3 regions of the Aquibium microcysteis genome follow, and region 2 is predicted to be linked to each of the others. Evidence: predicted binding sites of a transcription regulator. Region 2 holds the regulator's gene; each other region holds the start of a gene.

Region 1 (4,735 bases), 1.7 Mb from region 2:
GACAGCAGGAGCGTGATCGTCTCCCGCAGCTTCCGCCCGTTCAGTCCCGCCCCGCCCATATCCGCCCTCCTTCAGCTGCGGCCAGTCTGTTGTGGACCGGCAGGGGTGTGGACAGAATTTTCGCAAGGCATTGATTTCGCCGGCAGGGCCCGTCCTCCACCCCACGCCGTGGGGGCGGAGGTGGCGTCGCGAAGCGACGACGGAGGGTGGCAGCGCAGGATGTAGCGGCGACGGGGGCGGCGGCGGCACGTGCCTCGTCGTGGACCGGATCGCGGGCATGTCCGGCGAGGCGTGGATCCCGGATACGTCGTCCTGCGCTGCGCTCGGACGCCGTTCCGGGATGACGAAGGTGGGGGGCGGCAGTGTTTTCACCGTCGTCATCCCGGGCGAAGCCGGAGCGAAGCGGAGGCGCAGACCCGGGATCCATGCCTCGGCGGTCGTCGAAAGGCGGGGCGGTGCAGGCGACCCACCGGTCCTTCTCCATTGTCCCGCTCGATGACCTGCGCCGAGGCATGGATCCCGGATACGTCGTCCTGCGCTGCGCTTGGACGCCGTTCCGGGATGACGAAGGTGAAGGGGATGGCGCTGCTTTCACCGTCGTCATCCCGGGCGAAGCCGGAGCGAAGCGGAGGCGCAGACCCGGGATCCATGCCTCGGCGGTCGTCGAAAGGCGGGGCGGTGCAGACGACGCACCGGTCCTTCTCCATCGTCCCGCTCGATGACCTGCGGCGAGGCATGGATCCCGGATACGTCGTCCTGCGCTGCGCTTGGACGTCGTTCCGGGATGACGAAGGTGAAGGGGATAGCGCTGCTTTCACCGTCGTCATCCCGGGCGAAGCCGGAGCGAAGCGGAGGCGCAGACCCGGGATCCATGCCTCGGCGGTCGTCGAAAGGCGGGGCGGTGCAGGCGACCCACCGGTCCTTCTCCATCGTCCCGCTCGATGACCTGCTCCGAGGCATGGATCCCGGATACGGCGTCCTGCGCTGCGCTTGGACGCCGTTCCGGCATGACGAAGGTGGAGGGGACGGCGCGACGGGTCGGATCCTCGGGCCGTCGATGCGCGGGAGCGTGATGGACGGCCTGGCCACGTCCGTCGTGCCGACCGTCCGTCGTCCCGGACTGGTCCGGCGGGGTCCCCCCCTCCGCCTCGCTTCGCTCGGCACCTCCCCCCTACTTCGTGGGGTTGGAGGATGGGCGGCGGCGCTTGGGGCGGGCTGTCCTCCACCCCACGCAGTGGGGGCGGAGGTGGCGTCGCGCAGCGACGACGGAGGGGGGGGCGCGGCGCCGGAGGATGCGGCGGCGACCGTGACGACGGCGGCGGAGGGAAGCGGCGCTGGCGGAGGGACGGCACCGACCGGGAGCGGCACTGGCGGGCGACGGCGCGTGCCTCGTCCTGCACCGGATCGCGGGGACGGATGGCGAGGCATGGATCCCGGATACGTCGTCCTGCGCTGCGCTTGGACGTCGTTCCGGGATTGTTTGAGCCGAACGGGGTAGTGTTGGATGAGGCTGCGGGCTCGAACTCCCGCAGCCTCGGCGGCAGGCGACCGTTTCCGGGATCGGGCCGACACCCGACGTCATCAAGGCTCCCTGCCGCCTTTGCACCACCGCTTGGAGAGTTGATCGGGCCCCTGACGCGCCGTCACGCCCGCAAACAATCCGAAGCCCGCAAAGGATAGCACCCTCATGGCCTTTCTGCACCACCCGCCCGCCTGCTGCCTCGGCGTCGATGTCGCCAAGGACAGTCTCACCGTCAGCAACGGCCGCCAGGCCGCCGCGACCATCGACAACAGCCGATCCGCCATTCGCGCCATGCTCAAGAAAGCCCGGCCCGACCTCGTCGTCTGCGAGCCTACCGGCGGCTACGAACTGCTGCTTCTGGAGGAATGCCTCAAGGCCGGAATCGCCTGCCACCGTGCCGACACCCTGAAGCTCAAGAGCTTCATCCGCTCCTTTGGCACGCTCGGCAAGAGCGATGCCATCGACGCCGCCCAAATGGCCGCCTATGCGCGCGAGCGCTGGGCCAAGCTGTCTTTATGGCAGGCGCAAGACGCCGACGAGAGGCAGTTGCAGGTCCTGGTGCGGCGTAGGGCCGACCTCGTCGCCTTCAGGGTCGCCGAGCGCAACCGCTCCAGGGCGCCCGGCGCCAAGGCACTCGCAGCCTCCTTCAAGGCCATGCTGGCCGCCATCGAGCAACAGATCGACAAGCTCGACGCGGCGATCGCCGCCCTCGTCGCACGCAGCCAGAGCCTGCGCCAACGCATCGCCGTGTGCACCGCCATGAACGGCATCGGCCTCACATGCGCCGCAACCCTCATCGCCCAGATGCCCGAACTCGGCTCCCTCCAGCGCAGGCAGGCCGCCGCCCTGGCCGGGACAGCTCCCCACCCCAACGAGAGCGGAACCGCAACCGGCCAGCGGCGGCAACGCGGCGGCAGGCCGCAGATCAGAACAGCCCTGTTCATGCCGGCCCTGCGCGCAGCCGCCGGCAGAGGCGAGTTCGCATCCTTCTACAAACGCCTCGTCGACAACGGAAAACGCCCCATCGTCGCAATCGCCGCAGTCATGCGAAAGATCATCGTCACCCTCAATGCAAGGCTCAGAGACGCACAATCGGCTCAGAGTTGATGACGAAGGTGGCGGGCAGGCCGGGCGAGGCAGGCCTGCGCGGTTCCGGCTGCCCGCGCTCTACCGTCCAGTTCCTTCTGCCTTCTCCCTTCTCCCTTCTCCCTTCTCCCTACTCCCTTCTCCCTTCTCCCTACTCTCTACCCCCTTCTCCCAGTCTGCCATTCGCCATTCGCCATTCGCCCCGCCCCTGTCACGGCCCTGTCATCGCCCTCGACTACCCGGACCGGAACGCCAACCGTGACGGATTCGCCATCATGACCGACCTGTCCGCCGACATCGCGCTCGAACCCCGCCGCCACATCCGGAAGGCCGTCTACCAGAACGGGCCGTTCTCGGCGGCCGGCCTGTCGGAGCGGCTGTTCGCGCTGGCTTTTTCCGGGCTGGTCTACCCGCAGATCTGGGAGGATCCCGAGATCGACATGGAGGCGATGGCGCTGGGGGACGGGCACCGGGTGGTCACGATCGCTTCCGGCGGCTGCAACGTGCTCTCGTACCTCACCCGCGGCCCGGCCCGGATCGATGCGGTCGACCTCAACCGCGCCCATGTCGCGCTGAACCGGCTGAAGCTCGAGGCGGCGCGGCGGCTGCCGTCGCAGGAGGACTATTTCCGCTTCTTCGGCGCCGCCCGCACCGGCCACAACGCGCTGGCCTACGACCGCTTCGTGGCCCCGCATCTCGACCGCGCGGCGCGGCGCTACTGGGAGGCGCGGGACTGGCGCGGCCGGCGCCGCATCGCCGTCTTCGACCGCGACTTCTACCGCACCGGCCTGCTCGGCCTCTGCATCTCGATGGTGCACGGCGTGGCGCGGCTGCACGGCGTCGATCCGAAGGAGATCATGCAGGCGGAGGACCTGCGCGCGCAGCGCATCTTCTTCTCCGAGCAGCTGGCGCCGCTGTTTCGCCGCCGCCTGATCCGCTGGGCCGCGTCCAACAAGGCCTCGCTGTTCGGCCTCGGCATCCCGCCCGCGCAGTACGACGCGCTGGCCGGCGGCGAGACCATGGCCGACGTGCTGGCGGAGCGCGTGCGCAAGCTCGCCTGCGACTTTCCGCTGAAGGCGAACTATTTCGCCTGGCAGGCCTTCGCCCGCCGCTATCCGAAGCCCGGCGAAGCGGCGCTGCCGCCCTATCTCGAGCCCCGGAACTTCGACGCGGTGCGCGCGGGTGCCGCGCGCGTGGCCGTGCACCAGACGAACTTCACGGACTTCCTGTCGGAGAAGCCCGCCGCCTCGGTCGACCGCTACGTGCTGCTCGACGCACAGGACTGGATGAGCGACGCGCAGCTGAACGCGCTGTGGGCCGGGATCACCCGCACCGCCGCACCGGGCGCCCGCGTCATCTTCCGCACCGCCGCGGTGCCGACGCTGCTGCCCGGCCGCGTCTCCGACGGAACGCTGGCGCAGTGGCGCTACGAGGCCGACGCCTCGGCCGAGTTCACCGCCCGCGACCGCTCGGCGATCTATGGCGGCTTCCACCTCTACGTGAAGCGGGGCTGACGATGGAGCGCGCCGCAGCCGACCACGCCGCGCTGATGGACGGCGTCTACCGCCTCCAGCGCCATGTCTACGACGCGACTCGCAAATACTACCTGCTCGGCCGCGACCTTATGATCGAAGGCCTCGACGTGCCGGACCGCGGCACGGTGCTGGAACTCGGCTGCGGGACCGGCCGCAACCTCGTGCTCGCCGCCCGGCGTTATCCCCGCGCGCAGTTCTTCGGCCTCGACATTTCGGCCGAGATGCTGGCGACCGCGCAGGCCTCGGTGGAGCGCGCCGGCCTGGCGGGCCGGGTGACGCTGGCGCGGGCGGACGCGACCCGCTTCGAGCCGCGCGACCTGTTCGGCACCGGCCGCTTCGACCGCGTCTTCGTCTCCTACGCGCTGTCGATGATCCCCGGCGGGGAGCGGACGGTGGCGCTCGGCCTCGACGCGCTGGCGCCGGGCGGCGCGCTGCACATCGTCGACTTCGGCGGCCAGGAACGGCTGCCCGACTGGTTCCGGTCGGTCCTGCGGGCGTGGCTGGCGAAATTCCACGTCAGCCCGCGCGACGACCTGCGCCGCGTGCTTGAATCGGAATGCGAACGGACCGGCGCAAGCCTTTCGATGGATTC
Region 2 (4,735 bases):
GGTCCAGACAGACGAGGACAGATCATGGGTGAGCACACCGTTGCCTCCTTCGACCAGGAACTGGAATCCATCGACCGGCTGATCCGCGAGATGGGGGCGCTGTCGGCCACGATGGTCGCCGACGCCACCCGCGCGCTGCTGTCGTCGGACAATGCCCTGGCGCAGCGCGTCATATCCGACGATGCGATCATGGACGCCAAGCAGCGCGAGATCGACGAGCAGGCGATCACGCTGATCGCCCGGCGCCAGCCGATGGCGCAGGATCTGCGCGCCGTCGTCTCGGCCATCCGCATGGCGTCCGACCTCGAGCGCGTCGGCGATCTCGCCAAGAACATCGCCAAACGGGTCGGCGCGGTCGGCCAGTCGGCGACGCCCAAGCCGCTGTCGCACTCCATCGATGCGATGGCCGCGCTGGTGCACGACCAGGTCGGCGGCGTGGTCGCGCTCTATGCCGAGCGCCGCGCCGAGGCACTGCCGGCACTGCGCGCCGATGACGAGAAGATCGACATCCAGTACACGGCGATCTTCCGCGAACTCCTCACCTACATGATGGAGGATCCGCGCAACATCACCGCCTGCACGCATCTCCTGTTCTGCGCCAAGAACCTCGAGCGCATCGGCGACCACGTGACCAACATCGCCGAGAACGCCTATTATGTCATGACGGGCCGGCAGCTGCCGATGGCCCGCCCGCGCGTCGACGAGACGGCCGTCTCCGACGCCACGGCCTGAAGGACGAACGATAGATGATCGCCGCCAAGGTGATGGTCGTTGAGGACGAGGAGCCGCTCTGCGTCCTCCTGAAATACAATCTCGAAGCCGAGGGCTACCAGGTCGAGATCATCACGCGCGGCGACGAGGCCGAGATCCGGCTGCAGGAGAGCGTGCCCGACCTTTTGGTGCTCGACTGGATGGTGCCCGGCATCTCCGGCATCGAGCTGTGTCGGCGCCTGCGCGTGCGGCCGGAAACCGAGCGCCTGCCGATCATCATGCTGACGGCGCGCGGCGAGGAGAGCGACCGGGTCCGCGGCCTCTCGACCGGCGCGGACGACTATCTGGTCAAGCCCTTCTCGACGCCCGAGTTCGTCGCCCGCGTCCGCGCGCTGCTGCGCCGGGCCAAGCCCGAGGTGCTGTCCTCCGTGCTCAAGGTCGGCGACATCGTGCTCGACCGCGAGGCGCACCGGGTCTACCGGCGCAAGGCCGAGATCAAGCTCGGCCCGACCGAGTTCCGCCTGCTCGAGTTCCTGATGCAGCATCCCGGCCGCGTCTTCTCGCGCGGGCAACTGCTCGACAACGTCTGGGGCGAGACGATCTACATCGACGAGCGCACCGTCGACGTCCATGTCGGCCGCCTGCGCAAGGCCGTGAACAACGGCCGCATGCCCGACGTCATCCGCACCATCCGCGGCTCCGGCTACGCCATCCGCGAGGCGTGACGCGGGAGGTTCGCTTGGGGTCCAGTCGGTATTGCCCTATCTTCTGTCTCGTACGCAGGCAGGAGAGCAGGCAATGAATGTCATTTCAGTCTTGCCGCACGATGCGGCTCTGATAGCCCATGTCTCTGATGGGACCGGCCTTATCCTGGTCGATCGGATTACAGACAGTTTCGGGATGTCCAAGTCGCAGTTGGCGGAAACCGCTGGGATTGCGTCGGAATCCATCTTCAAGTCAGCCCGCAGTCGCTCGCGAAAGACGCAGTCCCGGCTTCGTGAGATGCTCGAAATCCTAGGACGCGTGGAAGAATGGTCCGGCGGACCCAAACAGGCCATGTCCTGGTACAGGGCACAGCCGATTCCCGCATTCGGTGGACGAACGGCTGAGTCTCTCGTCAAGGAAGGGCGCGCCACCGCGGTGCGCGAATACCTCGATCACGTCGCGCTCGGCGGCTTTGCGTGAGATTTCGCGGGGTCTGCTTCCGCGCCCATGATCCTCGCTGGTCGTTCAAGCCGATTTCCGGCGATGGGGCCGCGATCCGGGGTGGACGGTTCAATCCGCAAGGCGTGCCTGCCCTCTATCTGTCCCTCGAAATCGTTACCGCGATAAAAGAAGTCAGCCATGGGCTCGCGCGCCGGATCGATCCTCTGGTGCTTTGTTCCTATGACGTTGATTGCGACGGGATCGTCGATCTTCGCACCGACGAAGCGGCGTTCCAACGCCGTGTCGATCGACGACATGGCTTGCGGCTGGATGGAATTGACCACACGTGGTCGCCGTCCACCCTCATGGGCGATCTATGACCGTCTTTCGTTCGAAGGCGTGTCTGGCATTCTCGTTCCCAGTTTCGCCATCGGAGCCGATGGTCGCGATGCAGATCTGGTCCTCTGGAAATGGGGCCGCGCCCATCCCCATCGGGTCGACGTCTTCGATCCCAGCGGGCGGCTCCCGAAGAACCAGCTCTCCTGGGACTGATCGTTCGACCGCGGCGCAGCCGCCCATTGCCCTTGTTCTCCGCGACCAGGCCATGCTTACTTCGCCAAGCGGTCATTCGTGGCCGGTGGGGAGGAGATGTCGATGCGGTCTTTGTACAAGGTCCTGGCGCCGATAGCGGTTACGCTTCTCGTGCTCCTTCTTCCCAATTTCGGCCCGGCTGCCCGCGCAGACGACCGCTCGGCCGTCGATCCGATCCGCGACTGGTATCGCCTCACCCTCGAACTCGTCCGCCACACGCCGACCTATTCGCCGCCGGTGGCCAGCCGTGCCTTCGCCTATCTCGGCGTCACCGCCTTCGAGGCGCTGGCATCGGGCGACGAGCGGCTCCACACGCTGGCGGGCCAGCTCAACGGGCTTACGCCACTGCCGGCTCGGGAAAGCGGCGCGGCCTTAGACGATGCGGTCGTCGTGCAGGCGGCGATGGCCGCGGTCGTCGGCGACCTCTTCGCCAACACCGGCCCGACCGGCCAGCGCGCGATCGCGGCCTTCGGAAAGAAGCTGCAGGCGAAGGCGGCCGCCGGCCTTCCCGCCGAGACGGTCGCGCGCAGCGATGCGTACGGGCGGGCGGTCGCCGCCCACATCCTCGCCTGGTCGCGCAGCGACGGCGGCGCGGTCGTCGAGAACATGGGCTTCCCGGCGACCTATCAGCCGCGCAATGCGCCGGATGCCTGGGTGCCCACAAGCCTCGTCGCGCAGCAGCAGGCGCCGCTCCTGCCTCTCTGGGGATCCAACCGCACCTTCGCCATGCCGGACGGCAGCGCCTGCGGCATCCCCGCGCCGCCGGCCTATTCGGAGGAGCCCGGCAGCGCGTTCTACCGCGAGGCGGCGGAGGTGCACCGAACGGTGCTGGACCTGACGCCTGAACAGCGCGCCATCGCGCGCTTCTGGTCCGACGATCCGATGCTCTCGCCCACCCCGCCCGGCCACTGGATTTCGATCGCGCTGCGGGTGCTCGAGGATGACGGCGCGGATGCCGGGCGCACGGCCGAGACGCTGGCGCTGCTCGGCGTCAGCATGGCCGACGCCTTCATCGGCTGCTGGCACGCCAAGTTCGAGTACGACCTGATCCGTCCGATCACCTACATCCGACGCGTCATCGATCCGGCATGGGAGCCGATCCTCAACACGCCGCCCTTCCCGGAATACCCGAGCGGTCACAGCACCCAGTCGGGCGCCGCCGCAACGGTGCTGGCCGCGCTTTTCGGCGAGGACAGGGCGTTCGAGGACGCCACCCATGTCGATGACGGGCTGCCGGCCCGCTCCTATGCGAGCTTCCGGGCGGCCGCGGAGGAGGCGGCGCTGTCGCGGCTCTATGGCGGCATCCATTTCCGCGCGGCCATCGAGCGCGGGCTGGAGCAGGGGCGCTGTATCGGCGCCCATGTGACCGCCCTGCAGACCCGGAGGTGACCTTGCGCGCCACCCGACCGATCCCGCCGCTGCTGGTGGCGGCATTGCTGCTCGCTGCGGCGCCCGCCGCAGCGGATGAGGCCGTCGCCGTCCCCCGTTTCGTCGAGGCGACCGCGACCGCCGGCATCGACACGGTCTATGCGGGCGACTGGGAGTTCATGGTCGGCGGCGGCACCGCCGTGTTCGACTGCGACGGCGACCGCGCCGCCGACGTGTTCGTCGCGGGCGGGGCAGGGACGGCGGCGCTCTTTCGCAACGCCAGCGCCGTCGGCGGTCCGCTGCGCTTCGAGCGTCTGCAAAGCGGCCTCGACGTCGAGGGCGTCTCGGGCGCCTGGCCGCTCGACGTCGACGGCGACGGCATCCAGGACGTCGTTCTGCTGCGTGTCGGCGAGAACCTCGTCATGCGCGGGCTTGGTGGCTGTCGCTTCGAGCGCGCCAACGAGGCCTGGGGCTTCGACGGCGGCGATGCATGGTCGACCGCCTTCGCTGCCACCTGGGAACGCGGCATGGACTGGCCGACGCTCGCCGTCGGCAACTACATCGACCGCAACGAGGAGGCCTTTCCCTGGGGCTCCTGCACCGACAACTGGCTGCACCGTCCCGCCGCGGCCGGCGCGCGCCGCTTCGCCGCGCCGCAGCCGCTCGCGCCCAGCTACTGCGCACTGTCGATCCTGTTCACCGACTGGAGCCGGTCGGGACGGCCCGACCTGCGCGTCTCGAACGACCGCGAATATTACAAGGGCGGCCAGGAGCAGCTCTGGCACCTGACGCCGGGCAAAGCTCCGCTGCTCTACGGACCCGCGGAAGGCTGGAAGCCGCTGAAGATCTGGGGCATGGGCATTGCCGGCTACGACGTCGATCTCGACGGCTACCCGGAATACTTCCTCACGAGCATGGC
Region 3 (4,735 bases), 850 kb from region 2:
GATTAAAGCGCACGCTCTCGCCGTCCTCCAGCGCGATCACCACCGACTGTCCGTCGCGCTTGACCCAGTCCGGCCAGGCGTCCGGCGGGTAGAGCCCCTTGTTCTCGCCTTCGATCGCCACGCTCGTCTCGCCGGAACGATTGTCCAGGGTGACGTGGACCTTGTGGCTGTAGGTGTCGGCGAGCAGGATCCGGGCATTGTCCAGCCTCGCCCTTTCCGCGAGGCCGGGAATGTCGAAGGCGAAGAACACGTAGACGAGATAGAGGAGGATGACGGCCGGAACGCCGAATGCGATCATGCGCTTGCGGCGAAAAAGACCGGTGGCCGACGCGCGGGCCAGAGCCGGATCGTATCCGGAATCGGCAATCGCCATCAGAATCCCCTCACGAGCTTGTTTCTGAAGTGGCTCGACGTCTGGTCGATCACCACGATCGTCAGGAAGAGCAGGATGAAGATCGCCGCGGCGGCGTCGTAGCGGCCCGTCCCCCACGAGATGGCGATCCTCAGCTCGGAACCGATGCCGCCGGCCCCCACGAAGCCCAGGATGGCCGAGGCGCGCACGTTGATCTCGAAGCGCAGCAGTGCGTAGGAGAGGTAGTTGGGCGCGACCTGCGGCATCACGCCGAGCCACATCCGCTGCAGCCAGGATGCGCCGACCGACGTCAGCCCTTCGACCGGCTTCAGGTCCGCGTTCTCGTTGACCTCGGAGAACAGCTTGCCGAGCGCGCCGGCGGTATGGAAGGTGATGGCGATCATTGCCGGCACCGGTCCGCCGCCGAGAACGAAGATCAGCACGAGAGCGATCACGACTTCCGGCAGCGCGCGCATGACGTCCATCATGCGGCGGAAGACGCCGATCAGGCGCGGCCAGCGCGCGAGCCCGCGTGTCGACAGGAGGGACAGCAGGATCGCGCCCATCGCGCCGATCAGCGTCGAGACGGCGGCGATGTTGATGGTCTCGATCAGCGCCGGGAAGTACTTCACGAGGTTGCCCGGCATCGCCGGGGCCTTCTCGATAGCTTCCCGCACCAGTTCCGCCGGGAAGTCGAAGACGCGGCTCAGGCCCGACCAGAACCCGCCGGCATTGCGCTCGTCAGCGAGATCGAAACCGGCCGCCAGCATCGCCACGAAGACGATCAGCACGATACCCGAATAGACCCGCTTGCGCTGCACCAGCGCCATGTAGCCGGCCTTGATGTCGGTCGCCGATCCGCCGAGCGTCGCGTTTGCCATGCCCCTGCCCTTCCAATGCGAACGGACGGGCTCTCGCGAGCCCGTCCGTCGATGTGAACCTGATCAGTTGGTCTTGGCTTTGCGCAACTCGATCATGGTCTGGTAGGCGTCGTGCGTGATCGGCTTGAACCCGGCGGTCTCGCCGGCAGCCATCTTGTAGGCGCAGTCCTTGTCCTTGGCGTGCAGGCCCTGGATGAGGTCGACCATCTTGGTCTTGACGTCTGCCGGCAGCCCCTTGCGCAGGACGATCGGACCCTCCGGAATCGGCTTCGACTTCCAGATCTCGACGATGTCGTTCATGTCGACGATGCCGGAGTCGACCGCCTTGCGCAGCGCGCCCGAATTGTAGCCGTCTTCCCAGGCGCCCTGGCCGTCGGCCCAGGTCACGCCGGCGTCGACGTCGCCGTTGACCACGGCGACGATCGTCTGCTCGTGGCCGCCGGTGAAGACGACGTCACCGAAATAGTCGCCGGGCTTCATCGAGGCGCCCGTCTCCTGCGGGATCTCGACCGAGGGGATCAGGTAGCCGGAGGTCGAGTTCGGGTCGCCGAAACCGAACTTCTTGCCCTTCATGTCGGCGAGCGAGGTGATTGCGGAGTCCTTCCGCGCGAAGCCGATCGAGTGATAGGCGAACGAGCCGTCGAGATTGGTCTTGACCAGCACGACGTCGACGGCTTCCGGGTTCGTCAGATAGATCTTGGCGTAGGCCGACGCGCCGAGCCAGGCCATGTCCAGGGTGCCGCCCAGCAGGCCCTGGATCACGCCGTCGTAGTCCGCCGGCGTGAACAGCTTTGTGGCCACGCCCAGCGCTTCCTCCGTGTAGGCGCGGACGCATTCGTTGGAGGTCAGGCGATCCTGCGCGTTCTCGCCGCCGAGGATGCCGATGCGGAACTCGCTGATCTTGTCCTGTGCCAGGGCCGGGGCGGCCAGGGCGGCGGTCGCGAGCAGCGCTGCGAGCAGTTTCTTCATGGGGTCTCTCCTTTGGACGGATGGTCCGCGACCGACGGTCGTCGGATGGGTGAAATCAGAGCGCGTAGGCCGGTTCGAGCGACGGGGCCGGCCGCGGCAACGCCTCGATCGAGGTGGAGGTGGTCTCCTCCGAAAAACTCTCGTCGGCACCGTAGATGTCGCGGGCGACGCGGGTGCTGAGCTCGTCCGGCGAGCCGTCGAAGACGATCCGGCCGTCGCGCATGCCGATCACGCGGTCGCAGTAGCGCCGGGCGGTGTCGAGGGTGTGCAGATTGCACACGATCATGCGGCCGTCCTCGTCATGGATGCGGCGCAGCGCATCCATGACCACCTGCGCGTTCATCGGGTCGAGCGAAGCAATCGGCTCGTCGGCCAGGATGATCCTGGGATCCTGCATCAGCGCGCGGGCGATGGCGACGCGCTGCTGCTGGCCGCCCGACAGGGCCTCGACACGCTTGGACGCATGGCTGGCGATTCCGAGGCGGTCGAGGATGTCGATCGCCTTGTGGATGTCCTCGCGCGGGAAGAGGTTGAACACCGTGGCCAGCGTCGAGCGGCGGTTCAACGTCCCGTGCAGCACGTTCGACACGACGTCGAGCCGCGGCACGAGGTTGAACTGCTGGAAGATCATGGCGCAGTCGCGCTGCCAGGACCGCAGCGCCGCACCGCGCAGCGCCGAGACCTCGGTTCCGCCGAAGCGAATGGCGCCGGCCGACGGGTCGACGAGGCGGTTGATCATGCGCAGGAGCGTGGACTTGCCCGCACCCGACCGGCCGATGACCCCGACCATCTGGCCTTCGGGGACGACAACGTCCACGGCGTCGACGGCGACGTTCGTACCGAAGCGGCGCGTCACCTTCAGGATCTCGAGCATGGAACTCCCTGTCGCGCTTTTTTCTCGCGTCGGGAGAACCGGGTACCGGAGTTCGATGAAGGCCGGATGTCGGGTCCGTGACGGTTTTGTTACCATCCACCATGGTGCGCGTGAGAAGCCGGCAAAAGAAATGCGGCGCGTCGCGTCGGTCGTCCCGACGGCGTCCCGTCACCCGGCGGACGCCTCGTGCTTCTCGAGGAATTCCTCCGCCGAGAGCGCGCGGAAATCGGCGAGAGCCTCCCGGATCCGATCGTGGTCCCAGTCCCACCAGGCCAGCGCCTGGTACCGATCGGCCGTCCTGCGGTCGAAGCGCTCCCGGATGGGTTTCGCCGGCACGCCGCCGACGATCGTGTAGGGCGAGACGTCCTTCGACACGACGGCGCCCGCGCCGACCACCGCGCCGTCGCCGACCGTCACGCCGGGCAGGATGGTCGCGCCATGGCCGAGCCAGGTATCGTGGCCAATCGTGACCCGGTTCTCGCGCCGCCAGCCGAAGAAGCTCTCGTCGTTCTCGGCGTCCGGCCAGTAGTCGGCGGAGCGGTAGGTGAAATGATGCAGCGTCGGTCGCCAGGTCGGGTGATTGGTGGCGTTGATCCGGCAGGCCGCGGCGATGTTGGCGAACTTGCCGATCTCGGCGCACCACACCGAGCCGTCCTGCATGATGTAGGAGTAGTCGCCGATGACCGCCTCGGCGATGCGGCAGCGCTCGGCGACCTCGGTGTAGCGCCCGAGCGTCGCGTTCGAGACCTCCGCCGTCGGGTGAACGAGCGGCTCGGGCGAGAGCTTGGTCACGCTCATGCGGCCACCCGCCTGGGCGCGAAGCGGGTCACGTCGATGATCGTGTCGGCGACGGCCTCGCGCACGTCCTGATCGTGGAAGATGCCGAGCAGGGCGACGCCGGCCCGCTTCTTTTCCGCGATCAGGTCGATGACGACCTGCCGGTTCACCGCGTCGAGCGACGCCGTCGGTTCGTCGAGCAGCAGGATCGGATGGCTGGTGATGAAGCCGCGGGCGATGTTGACGCGCTGCTGCTCGCCGCCCGAGAACGTGGCCGGCGGCAGCGACCACAGGGTCTTCGGCAGGTTCAGCCGGGCGAGCAGGATGGCCGCCCTCTCGCGCGCCTCGTCCCGGTCGACCCCCGCCGCCGTGAGGGGTTCGGCCACCACGTCGAGGGCCGTCACCCGCGGCACCGTGCGCAGGAACTGGCTGACGTATCCGATCGTCTCGCGCCGCACCGACAGCACCATCCTTGGGGCCGCGCGCGCGAGATCCACCAGCGCGCCGCGGTGCTGGACGATGATCTGGCCGGAGTCCACGGCGTAGTTGCCGTAGAGCATCTTCAGGATCGAGCTCTTGCCGGCGCCCGAGGGTCCGCCCAGCACGGCGCAGCACCTGGCTGTCAGTGAGAAAGAGACGTCTTCCACGACCGGCAGCGTCAGCCCGCCGCGCAGATGCATGACGAAACTCTTGGCGACTTCCGAGACGACGAGGGGCGTGGCCATCATCACACCTGCAGGATCGAGGAGACGAGCAATTGCGTGTAGGCTTCGCGTGGATCGTCGAGCACGCGGTCCGTCAGCCCCGTCTCGATGACGCGGCCGTCCTTCATGACCATCATGCGGTGCGACAAAAGCCGCGCGACGGCGAGATCGTGCGTGA

What was found. The regulator PhoB, encoded in region 2, activates phosphate uptake and scavenging genes when phosphate is short. The targets are predictions, from matches to a motif close to TGTCATNNANCTGTCAT.
Region 1: a site for PhoB is predicted at 2,818-2,834, ahead of IAI54_RS09345 (BtaA family protein). Genes of this name have one in related genera too.
Region 3: a site for PhoB is predicted at 3,143-3,159, ahead of phnC (phosphonate ABC transporter ATP-binding protein). Genes of this name have one in related genera too.

The regions. Positions count from the first base shown of each region.
Region 1 is NZ_CP061080.1:2,031,585-2,036,319, forward strand. It holds gene IAI54_RS09335 (hypothetical protein) at 1-59, opposite strand, end outside; gene IAI54_RS09340 (IS110 family RNA-guided transposase) at 1,688-2,629, shown strand; gene IAI54_RS09345 (BtaA family protein) at 2,884-4,122, shown strand; gene IAI54_RS09350 (SAM-dependent methyltransferase) at 4,125-4,735, shown strand, end outside.
Region 2 is NZ_CP061080.1:3,734,991-3,739,725, reverse strand. It holds gene phoU (phosphate signaling complex protein PhoU) at 25-732, shown strand; gene phoB (phosphate regulon transcriptional regulator PhoB) at 747-1,436, shown strand; gene IAI54_RS17385 (MbcA/ParS/Xre antitoxin family protein) at 1,510-1,896, shown strand; partial or broken gene IAI54_RS17380 (RES family NAD+ phosphorylase) at 1,893-2,409, shown strand; gene IAI54_RS17375 (vanadium-dependent haloperoxidase) at 2,512-3,837, shown strand; gene IAI54_RS17370 (CRTAC1 family protein) at 3,840-4,735, shown strand, end outside.
Region 3 is NZ_CP061080.1:4,584,483-4,589,217, forward strand. It holds gene phnE (phosphonate ABC transporter, permease protein PhnE) at 1-373, opposite strand, end outside; gene phnE (phosphonate ABC transporter, permease protein PhnE) at 373-1,233, opposite strand; gene phnD (phosphonate ABC transporter substrate-binding protein) at 1,297-2,202, opposite strand; gene phnC (phosphonate ABC transporter ATP-binding protein) at 2,258-3,076, opposite strand; gene IAI54_RS21510 (DapH/DapD/GlmU-related protein) at 3,245-3,874, opposite strand; gene phnL (phosphonate C-P lyase system protein PhnL) at 3,871-4,578, opposite strand; gene phnK (phosphonate C-P lyase system protein PhnK) at 4,581-4,735, opposite strand, start outside.